One region of the Amycolatopsis sp. lyj-90 genome, then DNA from elsewhere that is predicted to be linked to it. Evidence: predicted binding sites of a transcription regulator. Region 1 holds the regulator's gene; the other holds the start of a gene.

Region 1 (6,716 bases):
CCGGCCTCGGACGAGTGCGCGCTTCGCGGCAAGGACGTCCTCGCCACCTACGACGCGCTCATGGCGACGCCCGGCGGTGTCCCGGCGAGCGAGCTCGGGCGGAACGTGACCGCCGAGGAAATGGCGTCCGGTGTCTACGGCGCGCTCATCCTGCCGGCGTTCTGGCCGGAGCTGAGCAAGGTGATCTCGGCCGCGACGGCGGAGAAGCCGGACGCGTCCGGGCTGGCGCCTTACTCGCAGCTGGACCCTTCCTACGGCGCGTACCGCGCGATCGGCTGTCACGACTTCGGCCCGGCCTTCACCTCCTACGCCGAGATGCGCGTCATGCAGGGGCTGGTGAAGACCCTCGCCCCGCACAGCTGGCGCTACTCCGAGTTCTGGGACATCACGAGCGGCTGCGCGGGCTGGCCCGTCACCCCGGCCTATCCGCCCCAGCCGCAGAAGGTGCGGGGCGCGGCGCCGATCCTCGTGGTCGGCGGCGAACACGATCCGGCGACGCCGCTGGTCTGGGCCCGGGGGCTCGCGAAGAACATCGAGAACTCGACGTTGCTGGTCGACGCCGGGTACGGGCACACGGGGCTGCTCAACTCGGCCTGTGTGCGCACCGAAGAGGTGAAATACCTGGTGAGCGGGGTCACACCCGCTCCGGGCAAGGTCTGCCGGTAGTCCGGGAACAAGACGCCCCGGCCGCTCGTTGAGCCGGATACAAGGTTGAGTGCAGTCGGCTCAAGTCCGGCTTGACGGAAACCCCACGATCCCGATAGAACTTGCGTGACGCCCACTCAACATGGGGGCGAACGTGCAGGTCACGAATAGCAGGAGGAACACACCATGGCGCGAGCGGTCGGCATCGACCTCGGCACGACCAACTCGGTCGTCGCTGTCCTTGAGGGCGGCGAGCCGACGGTCATCGCCAACTCGGAAGGTTCACGCACCACCCCGTCCATCGTCGCCTTCGCCAAGAACGGCGAAGTGCTGACCGGTCAGCCGGCGAAGAACCAGGCCGTGACGAACGTCGACCGCACCATCCGGTCGGTCAAGCGGCACGTCGGTACCGACTGGAAGACCGAGATCGACGGCAAGGCGTACACCTCGCAGGAGATCAGCGCCCGGGTGCTGATGAAGCTCAAGCGCGACGCCGAGGCGTACCTGGGCGAGACCATCACCGACGCGGTCATCACCGTCCCCGCCTACTTCGAGGACGCGCAGCGGCAGGCCACCAAGGAAGCAGGCCAGATCGCCGGCCTGAACGTGCTCCGCATCGTCAACGAGCCCACCGCGGCGGCGCTGGCGTACGGCCTGGACAAGGGCGAGAAGGAACAGACCATTCTGGTCTTCGACCTCGGTGGCGGTACGTTCGACGTCTCGCTGCTGGAGATCGGCGAGGGTGTCGTCGAGGTCCGCGCGACCTCCGGTGACAACCACCTCGGTGGTGACGACTGGGACGAGCGCATCGTCACCTGGCTGGTCGACAAGTTCAAGGCCTCCAGTGGCATCGACCTCACCAAGGACAAGATGGCGCTCCAGCGCATCCGTGAGGCCGCCGAGAAGGCGAAGATCGAGCTGTCCAGCTCGAACTCCGCGGGCATCAACCTGCCGTACATCACCGTGGACGCGGACAAGAACCCGCTGTTCCTCGACGAGCAGCTTTCCCGCGCCGAGTTCCAGAAGATCACCTCGGACCTGCTCGAGCGCACCCGCAAGCCGTTCAACAACGTCATCCGTGACGCGGGTGTCGCCGTCGGCGACATCGACCACGTCGTGCTCGTGGGTGGTTCCACCCGCATGCCCGCCGTGTCGGACCTGGTCAAGGAGCTGACCGGCGGCCGCGAGCCCAACAAGGGCGTGAACCCGGACGAGGTCGTCGCCGTCGGCGCCGCACTGCAGGCCGGTGTGCTCAAGGGTGAGGTCAAGGACGTCCTGCTGCTCGACGTGACCCCGCTTTCGCTGGGCATCGAGACCAAGGGCGGCGTGTTCACCAAGCTCATCGAGCGCAACACCACGATCCCGACCAAGCGTTCGGAGATCTTCTCCACCGCGGACGACAACCAGCCGTCGGTGCAGATCCAGGTGTTCCAGGGTGAGCGCGAGATCGCCGCGCACAACAAGAAGCTCGGCATGTTCGAGCTGACCGGTCTCCCGCCCGCCCCGCGTGGCGTGCCGCAGATCGAGGTCACCTTCGACATCGACGCCAACGGCATCGTGCACGTCCTCGCGAAGGACCTCGGCACGAACAAGGAGCAGTCGATGACGATCACCGGTGGCTCCGCGCTGCCGAAGGACGACATCGAGCGCATGGTCAAGGACGCCGAGGCGCACGCCGAAGAGGACAAGCAGCGCCGCGAGGAAGCGGAGACCCGCAACCAGGCGGAGACCCTCGTCTACCAGACGGAGAAGTTCGTCAAGGACAACGAGGACAAGCTGCCCGAGGAGCTCAAGGGCAAGGTGAAGTCCGCGATCGACGAGGCCAACGAGTCGCTCAAGGGCACCGACTCGGCGAAGATCCGCGAGTCCATCGAGAAGCTGAACACCGCTTCGCAGGAGCTCGGCACGGCGCTCTACGCCAACGCGGCGGGCAACGCCGCCGATGGTGCCGCCGCCGGTGAAGGCGCGGCCGGGACCGCAGGCGCGGGCACCGGTTCGCAGGCCAAGGCCGACGACGTCGTCGACGCCGAGATCGTCGAAGAGGACGAGAAGGACAAGAAGTGACGGGACGCTACGACGAAACCGAGGGCCGGGGCCCGGAGGAACCGGTGGTCGTGCGGGACCGTCGGCGGATCGATCCGCTGACCGGTGAAGTCCGTCCGGCGGCCCCGGCCGCCGAACCCCAGGACGGTCCGAAGCACGCCGCCCCGGCTGAAGACACCGTGGAGCCGCTGGAGTCCGCGCCGGAGCCCCCCGTGACACACGCGGGGCCCGGCCTCGGGGATTCCATTGTGGACGATTCGGTGTCGGTGGCCACCGGTCTGGAGAAGGAGCTGGCGGAGCGCACCGCCGACCTCCAGCGTCTCCAGGCGGAGTACGCCAACTACCGCAAGCGCGTGGATCGCGACCGCGAGCAGGTCGTCACCGGCGCGAAGGCGTCGGTCGTCAACGACCTGCTCCCGCTGCTCGACGACCTCGAGCGCGCGGAGCAGCACGGCGATCTGACCGGTGCCTTCAAGGCGGTCGGCGAGAAGCTGGTCGGGAGCCTGCAGCGGTCGGGTCTCGAACCGTTCGGTACCGAGGGCGAAGCCTTCGACCCGAGCGTGCACGAGGCCGTGCAGCACAGCACGTCACCGGACGTCGCGGGCCCGACGGTCACCACGGTCATGCGCCGCGGTTACCGCTTCGGCGAGCGTGTGCTGCGTGCGGCGCTGGTCGGGGTCACCGACCACGAGCCGGGTGCCGCCGGAGCACCGGCGGCGCAGGCAGCCCCGGTGGACCCGCCCGTCGGCGGCGAACTGCCGCTCGAGGGCGAGCTCTTCGATGAGAACGACCGCTGATCGGCGATACGGCGTGAAAGGAGGAGACGTTCGGTGAGTGCACGGGAATGGATCGGTAAGGACTTCTACCGTGAGCTGGGCGTCTCCTCCGACGCCACCGCGGACGAGATCAAAAAGGCCTATCGCAAGCTGGCCAAGGAGAACCACCCCGACGCCAACGCGGGCAACGCGGAGGCGGAGAAGAAGTTCAAGGCGGTCTCCGAGGCGTACGGCGTCCTGTCCGACACGGCCAAGCGCAAGGAGTACGACGAGGCACGCCGCCTCTTCGGCTCCGGTGGTCCCGGTGGCTTCGGCTTCCCGGGTGGCGGCGGTGGCGCGGGCGGTTTCGACGTCGGCGACATCTTCGGTCAGGCGGGTGGCCAGCAGCAGGCCGGTTTCGGCGGGCTCGGCGACATCCTCGGCGGTCTCTTCGGCCGCCGCGGTGCCGCGGCCGGTGCCACGGCGAACCGGCCGCAGCGCGGCGCGGACGTCGAGACCGACGTCCGGATCGACTTCACCGAAGCGGTCAAGGGTGCGACCCTGCCGCTGAGGCTGTCGAGCCCGGCGACCTGTTCCACCTGCGGCGGGAACGGCGCGAAGCCGGGGACCTCCCCGAGGACGTGTTCGACCTGTCAGGGCAGCGGACTGGTCAGCCGGAGCCAGGGCGCGTTCGCGTTCTCCGAGCCGTGCCGCGACTGCCGCGGCCGCGGCACGATCATCGACGACCCCTGTCCGGAATGCGCGGGCGAGGGCGTTTCCACCCGCACCCGCACCCTGACCGTGCGGATCCCGCCGGGCGTCGCCGACGACCAGCGGATCCGGCTGGCGGGCCAGGGCGAACCGGGCCGCGGTGGCGCGCAGGCGGGCGATCTGTACGTCCGCGTGCACGTCGCACCGCACGCGGTGTTCGGGCGGCAGGACCTCGACCTGACGATCTCCGTGCCGGTGTCCTTCGCGGAACTGGCCCTCGGCGGCACGATCACCGTGCCGACGCTCGAGGGCAAGGTCTCGCTGAAGGTGCCGCAAGGCACGGCGAGCGGTCGCGTGCTTCGCGTGCGCGGCAAGGGAATCGCCAAACGGGACGGCGCGCAGGGCGACCTGCTGGTCACCCTGCAGGCGGCCATCCCGGCCAAGTTGGACGACAAGGCCCGTGAGGCCCTCGAGGCCTACGCGGAAGCCATGTCCGACCACGATCCACGACCGGAGATCACCGAACTTCTCGAAGGCAGGTGAGCAGGATGTTCGGCGGGCTGCCGCACGGCGCGGACGAGGACACCCCGGTGTTCGTCATTTCGGTGGCGGCGCAGCTTTCCGGCCTGCACGCGCAGACCCTCCGGTCCTACGACCGGCAGGGTCTCGTGTCGCCGGGCCGGACCTCCGGTGGAGGACGCCGATACTCCATGCGGGACATCGCGCTGCTGCGTGAAGTGCAGCGACTGTCCCAGGAAGACGGTGTCAATCTCGCGGGCATCAAGCGGATCATCGAGCTGGAGAACCAGGTCGACGCCCTGCGGGACCGGATCGCCGAACTGACCGAGGAACTCACGGCCGCGTACCTCACCGCCGAACAGACGGCCGCGGCCGTGCACGCCTCGTACCGCAAGGACCTCGTCCCACTGCGGCAGCAGACGGCGCTGGTGGTCTGGAAGCCCAAGCCCAGAAGGATCTGAACCCCGATTCGGCACCTGGTTCCGACCAGGTGCCGAATCGTTTTCTTGCCCGGTCAGTCGAGGGGAACGGGACTAACGGGCAGCCCTTCTCCGAGTTCGGGCCGACGCTCACCGTCCGTGTGTATCGTCGCGACCGAAAGGGGCGGCGCGGATGACGGCGGCACGGCCTGGGGTGGGATTCGTTCTGCTGGGCCCGATGCGGCTGCGGCGGCCCGATGGCGTGATGGTCCCCGTCGGGACACCCAAACAGCAGGCGATGCTGGCCGCGTTGGCGCTGGCCCCCGGAACGGCGCTGTCCCTGGCCAGACTGACGGACACGTTGTGGGACCAGGACATTCCCGCCCGGTCCGCCTCGACCGTGCGGACCTACGCCTGGCGGCTGAGACGGCTGCTCGCCACCGCCGGAGCCGAAGACGAGCTGCTGGTGACGGCCGGTGACGGTTATCGGCTGGTCGTCCCCTCCTCGGCCGTGGACACCTCCCGCGCCGAAGAACTCGGTGCGGTGGCTCAAGAAGCGCTGACTTCGGGCGACGCGCACCGTGCCAGGAGCGTGCTGTCCGAGGCACTCGGACTGTGGACCGGCGAGCCGCTCGCCGGGGTGCCGGGACTGTTCGCCGAGCACAGCCGGAGCTGGCTGGACGAGCTGCACACCGCGCTCACCGAGCAGTACCTGGAGGCGGAGCTCCGCCTCGGTCACTACTACGAGGTCCAGCCGCGGCTGACGGCGATGATCGCGGAACACCCGATGCGGGAACGGCTTTACGTCCTGCTGATGCGCGCGCTCTACGGGATGGGCCGCCAGGTCGACGCGTTGCGCGTCTTCCACGATGCTCGCCGGACCCTGGTGGAGGCGCACGGGATCGACCCCGGTGCGGAACTGGTCGAACTCCACGAACGCATCCTCCGCGGGGACGACGTGGCCCCGCACGCCGAGCCACCGGTCGTCGTCCCGTCGCCCGCCGAACCGCCCGCCGGTGCCTGGCGGCCGATCCCGGCGCAGCTTCCTCCCGATCTGCCGGACTTCACCGGCCGAGCCGATCAGCTCACCGCGCTGCGGGAGGTGCTGACCGCCGCCGACCGGGCGACGCCCGCGGTGGTGGCGATCACCGGGATGAGCGGGGTCGGCAAGACCAGCCTCGCGGTGCATCTGGCCCACGGACTCCGCGAGCGGTACCCGGACGGTCAGCTGCACGCCGATCTCGGCGATCTCGACCAGGTCGGCGATCCGCTGACCGGCCCGGAGCTGCTGGAAGTGCTGCTCACCGGGCTCGGCGTGCCGTCGAACCGGCTGCCCGAACGCCTGGCCGAGCGTCGCGGGTTGTGGCGGTCGCTGGCCGACGGCCGCCGGATGCTCATCGTGCTGGACAACGTCTTCGACGCCGCGCAGATCCGTGACGCGCTGCCCGGTACGCCGGGATGCGCGGTGCTGATCACCAGTCGCGCGCGGCTGGACGGGCTGCCGCTGCTCACCCAGGTCAGCCTGGAGGTGTTCACCCCGGACGAGGCGCTCGGCCTGGTCCGGCAGTGCGTCGGCGCGCCTCGCGTGGCGGCCGAACCGGCGGGCGCGCTCGACCTCGTCACC
Region 2 (6,716 bases), on a different contig from region 1:
GGCAGGGTGATCTTCGGCTGGTAGTGGACGCTCAGCTGGCCTTCTTCGAGCGACTGCCGGAACTGGGTGACCATCTGGAACCGGCGCATGAAGATCTGGCCCATGCTGGCCATGTAGCCGCGGACCTCTTCGCCGCCCTTGGTCGCGCGGACGGCGACGTCGGCGCGCTGCAGGAGCCCGTCGACGTCGACCTGGTCGTCGTCTTCCGCCGACGAGGTGGCGTAGCCGATCATCGCGTTGGCTTCGACGGAAAGCCGGTCCACCGGGTACGGGGCGACGAGTTCCGCGCGGAGCAGTTCCGCCGCGGCCTGGGCGCGTCCCGGCGCACAGCCGACGAGGAGCGCCGCGAAGGACGCGCCTTCGAGCCTGGCGAGCGGGACGTCGGGGCCGAGCGCGTCGCGGATCCGGCGGCCAGCGGCGATGACCATCCGATCGGCCCACACGTAACCGAGGGCGTCACTGACGGTGGAGAAGACGTCGAGATCGACCCGCAGGACGACCGCGTCGACCTGTTCCCGCAACGGTTCCTTGGCGACCTGACGGAAGCCCGGCCGGTTGAGCAGGCCGGTCAGCGGATCGTGGTAGGCGTCGTGGCGCAGGGTCGCGAGGAGGCGCCGGTTGTCCAGCGACGTCGCGAGGTGGCTGGCCATCGTGCCGAGGAGCTGGATGTCGTACTTGCCGAAACCACGCCAGCGGGACAGCCTGTCGTGCGCTTCGACGACGCCGAGGAGCTGGTTCGCGCTGCGGAGCGGGACGACCAGCGCCTCTTGGGCGCCGCGATCGAGCAACGCGGAGCGGACGTCGGGATTGGCTTCGGTGATCCGGAAGTGCCGGACGTGGGCGCCGGGCAGGCGCAGCAACGGGTCGTCGGCGGCCGGGTCGACGGGTGGCAGTTCGTCGCCCGCGACGACCATCCGCATGGTGTCCTTGGGTTCCAGGCGCAGCCTGAGCACGACACGGCCGGCGGCCAGCTGGTCTTTGATGCGCTCGGCGATGGTCGCCCACTCGCGGACGTCCACACCGCCGACGAGCTCGTCGGCCCGCCCGGCGGGACGCGCGGCGGCCTGCTGACCGGATCGCGCGACCATCAGGCTGACGTCGGACAGCGCTTCCATGTCGCGCTGTTCGCGAAGCAGATCGGAGTACGCCCAGTACAACGCCGTGAGCCCGAGGAAGACGGCCAGCACGAGCGGCCAGGCCTTCGGCGTCCCGGAAATGACCAAATAGCCGGAAAGACCGACCGAAGCGTTGACGAATCCGACGACGAGGATGCGGCCGGTCAGCCGGATCGCGGTGCTGACCCGCATGCGGCGGCGCAGGACGCGGACGGCGGCGAGCGCGAGCAGCGTGCTGACCAGCGGCGCGGTCAAAGTGCCTGCCAGCGCGGCGATCCAGGTCATGTCCTGCGCGCCGGAGGCCTGTTTCACCAGTCCTGCCACGGCGAACGCGCCGGTGATCTCCAGCAGGAACGCGCCGGCGTTGTAGAGCACCCTGCCCGCGACCTTGCGGGCCAGCAAGGTTCCGATGCCCGCCGCGAGATGCGCGGCGAGGACGACTTCGAAGGGAGCGACGAAGAATCCGATGACCAGGGGAATCTCGGTGAACGAGATCGTCCAGGAGATACCGCTGCGGACGTCGACGTTGATGCCGAGTTGTTCGGCCAGGAGGAACGCGAGCGCGAGGATCGGCCCGATCCACAACAGGTCGTCCGAGGCCTCGAAGTCCAGCCAGAGGCTGACCGCGGCCGCGGCGGCGATGCCCATGGTGAGTACCGCGAAGGTGTAGACGCGGAACCGTCGCTCGTCGGTACGAGCCTCCGTAACGGCGCCTCCCTTGCCCGGTGCTGCCTGTGCGGCGCTCACGGGCCTGCCGTTCGTGTCCGGCATCCGACCTTCCTTCCCGGCTGCCCAACCGGTCTTGTCCTACCGCGACCTCGGGGACGAGGGCAATACAGTACCCCGGAGGGCGTACCCAAGTCCCATTCGAGACAGTATGAGATCACCCCAGGGTTAACAATGGGCGCGTCGCGCTGACCTGCGTGGACCAAGGGGTGAAATGGGAGCGTTATTCGCGTTCCTTCCGACTACCGGAAGTCACCTGGCGCCACGGCCGAGCCAATGTCGTGAAGTTCCCTGCGGACCCGTCAGTAGGGGCTTGAATAGTCCTATGAATAGCCACGCCATCGCCGCCGGGCATGCCGAGCGGCTCGCCACCGTGGACGCCCTGCTCCCGGAAATGCCTGCACTGGAGCCTGTCGAGGGCTCCGTGTCACTCTCCGCGACAGAAGGCGACTCGGCCGCCGCCGGATTGTCGGTACGGACTGAAGCGGGCCCGGATTCTGTTGACTCTCCGTGGCGGGCCCTCGTCGAACATCGCCTCGAAGCGCGGCTCACCGGACCCCGCCCGGAAGCGGCCCTTGACGCATTACTCACCCGATGGGATGAACATCTGAAGGCGGTCGCCCCACCTGGGGATGTCGAAACCGCGGCGACCGTGGTGCGGCCCAGCCGCGATTCGCCCGGCTCGGCCGAATTGCTGCGCCGCGGATTCGCTCCGGTGCTGGTGATCGCGGTCCGCCCGGCCGACCGGCTGGCCGTGACGGGACCGCCCGCCACTCCCGGAGTGCACATCCGGCCCGCCGAAGCCGATGATCTCGAAACCGCCGTCGGACTCGAGCTGGAATTGCAGCGCTATGACGCGCAGTTCGGTTCGGTCACTTTGCGCGAGGGTGCGGAGGAAGCGATCACCGCGGACCTGTCGAAACAGCTGGAGCGGGAAAACCCGACGCTGTGGATCGCGGAGTTGTACGGGCGTGCGCTGGGCATGGTGCGGGTGCAGTTCCCCGACGAGACCTCATGGATCGGGAACCGGGTCGCGGCCGAGCGGGTCGGCTATCTGTCCTCGCTGGCGGTGGCCGAACCGGCGCGTTCGAGCGGGGTGGGGTCGGCGCTCGCGGCGCACGCGCACCAGATCTTCGACGAGTGCGGGACCGAAGCCGTGCTGCTGCACCACGCGCTGGCCAATCCGCGCTCGACGCCGTTCTGGTACGCGCAGGGCTACCGGCCGCTCTGGACGTACTGGCAGCGGCGGCCCGCGGTGCCCTGATCCCGATAGGCTGATCTTCGACGATCAGGGGGTTTCCGTGACGAGGGAAGATGACGCGGCCCCGGTGGCGCCGACCGGGGTCGACACCGAAAAGCCGTCCGCGGCGAGGATCTACGACTGGTATCTCGGCGGGACCCACAACTGGGCGGTCGACCGCGAGTTCGCCCGCGGGCTGGAACGCCAGTGGCGGTGGGTCAAACCGGGCGCGCGGCACAACCGCGAGTTCATGAACCGTGTCGTGCGCGCGGCGCTGAACGCGGGGATCAGGCAGTTCGTCGATCTGGGTTCCGGTGTCCCGACCGCCGGGAACGTGCACGAGATCGTCGAAGAAGAGCTGGAGCCGGGCGATACGGCGAAGGTCGTGTACGTCGACTACGAGCCGGTGGCGGTGGCGCACGCGGAGCTGATCCTCGAGCGGCACGAAGCGACCGACTGGGCCGGGATCGTGCACGCCGACATGCGGCGGCCGAAGGACGTCCTGCGGCATCCGGAGACGTTGCGGCTGATCGATTTCTCGCAGCCGGTGTGCCTGATGATGATGGCCGTACTGCATTTCGCCGGGCCGCACGACGATCCGCCCGCGCTGGTCGCGACCTACCGGAACGCGCTGGCGCCGGGCAGCTGGCTGGGGCTTTCGCACATGAGCTTCGGTGGCCAGACCGGCGAGGACGCGGACGGGCTGCGCTGGATGGTCGAGCAGTACCGGAAGACGAGCAACCCGGTGTGGATGCGGGACCGCGAGGAGATCGAACCGCTCTTCGGGGAGTGGCCGTTGCTGGAACCCGGCCTCGTCCACCTGCCCGACTGGCGGCCGGTGCGAGAGCTGCGGCGGGACGAACTGGGCGCCCGGCCGTTCGCCTGGTGCGGCGTCTCGGTCCACCCCTGACGTCCGACCTTTGCGCGGTGCGCGTCGCGTTTAGCGGGCTAAACGCGACGCGTTGGGGCGCGGAGGTCGGAGGGGTGGGGTGATCGCTGACGGCGAACAGCGGGAGGAAACAAACGGGTCGATCGGAGAGTTGAGCTAGGCAGACTCAACTAACCGAGGAGTGCACAGATGACCGACAACCGCCTCCTGCCCGTCCTCCCGCTCGATGACGACGTCGTGCTGCCGGGCATGATCGTCCCGCTCGACCTCGCCGACACGGAGACGCGCGCCGCGGTGGAGTCCGCCCAGGCCAACACGCCTGCCCAGGCTTCCTTCCCGGGGATCCGCTCCGGCACCGCCGCCAAGGCCGAGGTGCTGATCGTTCCCCGCGTCCACGGCGAGTACGCCGGACTCGGCACCATCGCGACGGTCGAGCGCATCGGCCGCGTGCCCGGCGGCAAGACCGCGGTACTGCTGCGCGGTACCCGCCGCGCCGTCGTCGGCCGCATCGCCGACGGTCCCGGCGCCGCCCGCTGGGTCCACGCCGAGCCCGCCACCGAGACCACCGACGACAACTCCGCGAAGCTCGCGACCGAGTACAAGAGCGTCGTCCTGGCGATCCTCCAGCAGCGTGGCGGCTGGCAGATGATCGACGCCGTCCAGGAGGTCGAGGATCCGTCCGCGCTCGCCGACCTCGCGGGCAACTCGTCGTACCTGAACACCGAGCAGAAGCTCGAACTGCTGTCCGCGCTCGATGTTTCGACCCGCCTCGAAAAGGCTCTGGAATGGAGCCGCGAGCAGCTCGCCGAACTCGAGGTCACCGACACCATCCGCAAGGACGTCCAGGAGGGCATGGAGAAGCAGCAGAAGGAATTCCTGCTGCGCCGCCAGCTCGAAGCGATCCGCAAGGAGCTGGGCGAACTCGACGGCACCGCCAACGACGACGACTACCGCGCCCGCGTCGAGGCCGCCGAGCTGCCGGACGCCGTCAAGAAGGCCGCACTGTCCGAAGTGGACAAACTGGAGCGGACGTCGGACCAGTCCCCCGAGGGCGGCTGGATCCGCACCTGGCTGGACACCGTCCTCGAACTGCCGTGGAACAACCGCACCACCGACGTCCACGACATCGCCGCCGCGCGCGAAATCCTCGACGCGGATCACGCCGGTCTCGACGACGTGAAGGAACGCATCATCGAGTACTTGGCCGTGCGCAAGCGCCGTGCGGAGTCGGGTCTCGGGCCGGTCGGCGGACGTCGTTCGGGTGCCGTGCTCGCGCTCGCCGGTCCTCCCGGGGTCGGCAAGACCTCGCTCGGCGAGTCCGTGGCGAAGGCGATGGGCCGTGAGTTCGTCCGTGTCGCGCTCGGCGGCATCCGCGACGAGGCCGAGATCCGCGGTCACCGCCGCACCTACGTCGGCGCGCTGCCCGGCCGGATCGTCCGCGCCATCAAGGAAGCGGGCTCGATGAACCCGGTCGTGCTGCTCGACGAGATCGACAAGGTCGGCGCCGACTACCGCGGCGACCCGACGGCGGCGCTGCTGGAGGTGCTGGACCCGGAGCAGAACCACACGTTCCGCGACCACTACCTCGAAGTCGAGCTGGACCTGTCCGACGTCGTGTTCCTCGCGACGGCGAACGCGCTCGAGACCATCCCCGGTCCGCTGCTGGACCGGATGGAGCTGGTCACCCTCGACGGCTACACCGAGCACGAGAAGGTCACCATCGCCCGCGACCACCTGCTCCCCCGCGAGCTGGACCGCGCGGGCCTCGGCAAGGACGACGTCACGCTGACCGACGACGCGTTCAGCCGCATCGCCGCCGAGTACACGCGGGAAGCCGGGGTGCGCAACGCGAACCGGACCATCGCGAAGGTGCTGCGGAAGGTGGCGACCAAGGTCGCGCTGGACGAGGCCGAGTTGCCGCTGACGATCGACGCCGACGGGCTCGAGACCTACCTCGGCCGCCCTCGGCACCTTCCGGAGTCTTCGCTGCCCGCGTCGACGCAGCGCACGTCGACCCCCGGCGTGGCGACCGGACTGGCGGTGACCGGCGCCGGCGGTGACGTCCTCTACATCGAGGCGTCGCTGGCGGATCCGGAATCCGGTTCGACCGGACTGTCGCTGACCGGTCAGCTGGGCGACGTGATGAAGGAGTCGGTGCAGATCGCGCTGTCGTACCTGCGTTCGCACGGCGCGGAGCTGGAACTCCCGGTCGGTGACCTGAAGGACCGCGGCATCCACGTGCACGTCCCGGCGGGCGCGGTGCCCAAGGACGGGCCGAGCGCGGGCATCACGATGACGACCGCGCTGGCGTCCCTGCTTTCGGGCCGGGTCGTGCGGTCGGACGTCGCGATGACCGGTGAGGTGTCGCTGACCGGGCGCGTGCTGCCGATCGGCGGGGTCAAGCAGAAGCTGCTGGCCGCGCACCGGGCGGGGATGAAGACGGTGATCATCCCGCAGCGCAACGAGCCGGACCTCGACGACGTCCCGGCCGAAGTGCTGGCCCAGCTGGACGTCCACGCGGTGGCGAACGTCCGCGAAGTGCTGGACATCGCGCTGGCCCCGGCGACGGCTCCGGTCGCCCAAGCGGCGTAACGGCGCGAGGCCGAAGCCCCGGATTCTGCCCAGGATCCGGGGCCTTCGGCGTCATCACCGCGATGGCGGATGCGCTCCACTCGACCGGATACTCCTCGCCATCGACATCGCCGAACAACGCGGCGGCGCCGCTCCGCACAACGAGGGAAATAGG

The links. The regulator HspR, encoded in region 1, represses chaperone genes until heat shock. The targets are predictions, from matches to a motif close to ANNTTGAGTNNNNNNNACTCAANNT.
Region 2: the regulator HspR is predicted to act here: its motif matches at 4,119-4,143, upstream of lon (endopeptidase La).

The regions. Positions count from the first base shown of each region.
Region 1 is NZ_JAJPWP010000005.1:90,858-97,573, reverse strand. Features, by position in the region: gene ACLJPX_RS19700 (alpha/beta hydrolase) at 1-666, shown strand, start outside; gene dnaK (molecular chaperone DnaK) at 832-2,709, shown strand; gene grpE (nucleotide exchange factor GrpE) at 2,706-3,485, shown strand; gene dnaJ (molecular chaperone DnaJ) at 3,519-4,697, shown strand; gene ACLJPX_RS19680 (heat shock protein transcriptional repressor HspR) at 4,703-5,134, shown strand; gene ACLJPX_RS19675 (AfsR/SARP family transcriptional regulator) at 5,286-6,716, shown strand, end outside.
Region 2 is NZ_JAJPWP010000010.1:59,396-66,111, reverse strand. Features, by position in the region: gene ACLJPX_RS33310 (putative bifunctional diguanylate cyclase/phosphodiesterase) at 1-1,886, opposite strand, end outside; gene ACLJPX_RS33305 (GNAT family N-acetyltransferase) at 2,167-3,105, shown strand; gene ACLJPX_RS33300 (SAM-dependent methyltransferase) at 3,143-3,991, shown strand; gene lon (endopeptidase La) at 4,160-6,562, shown strand.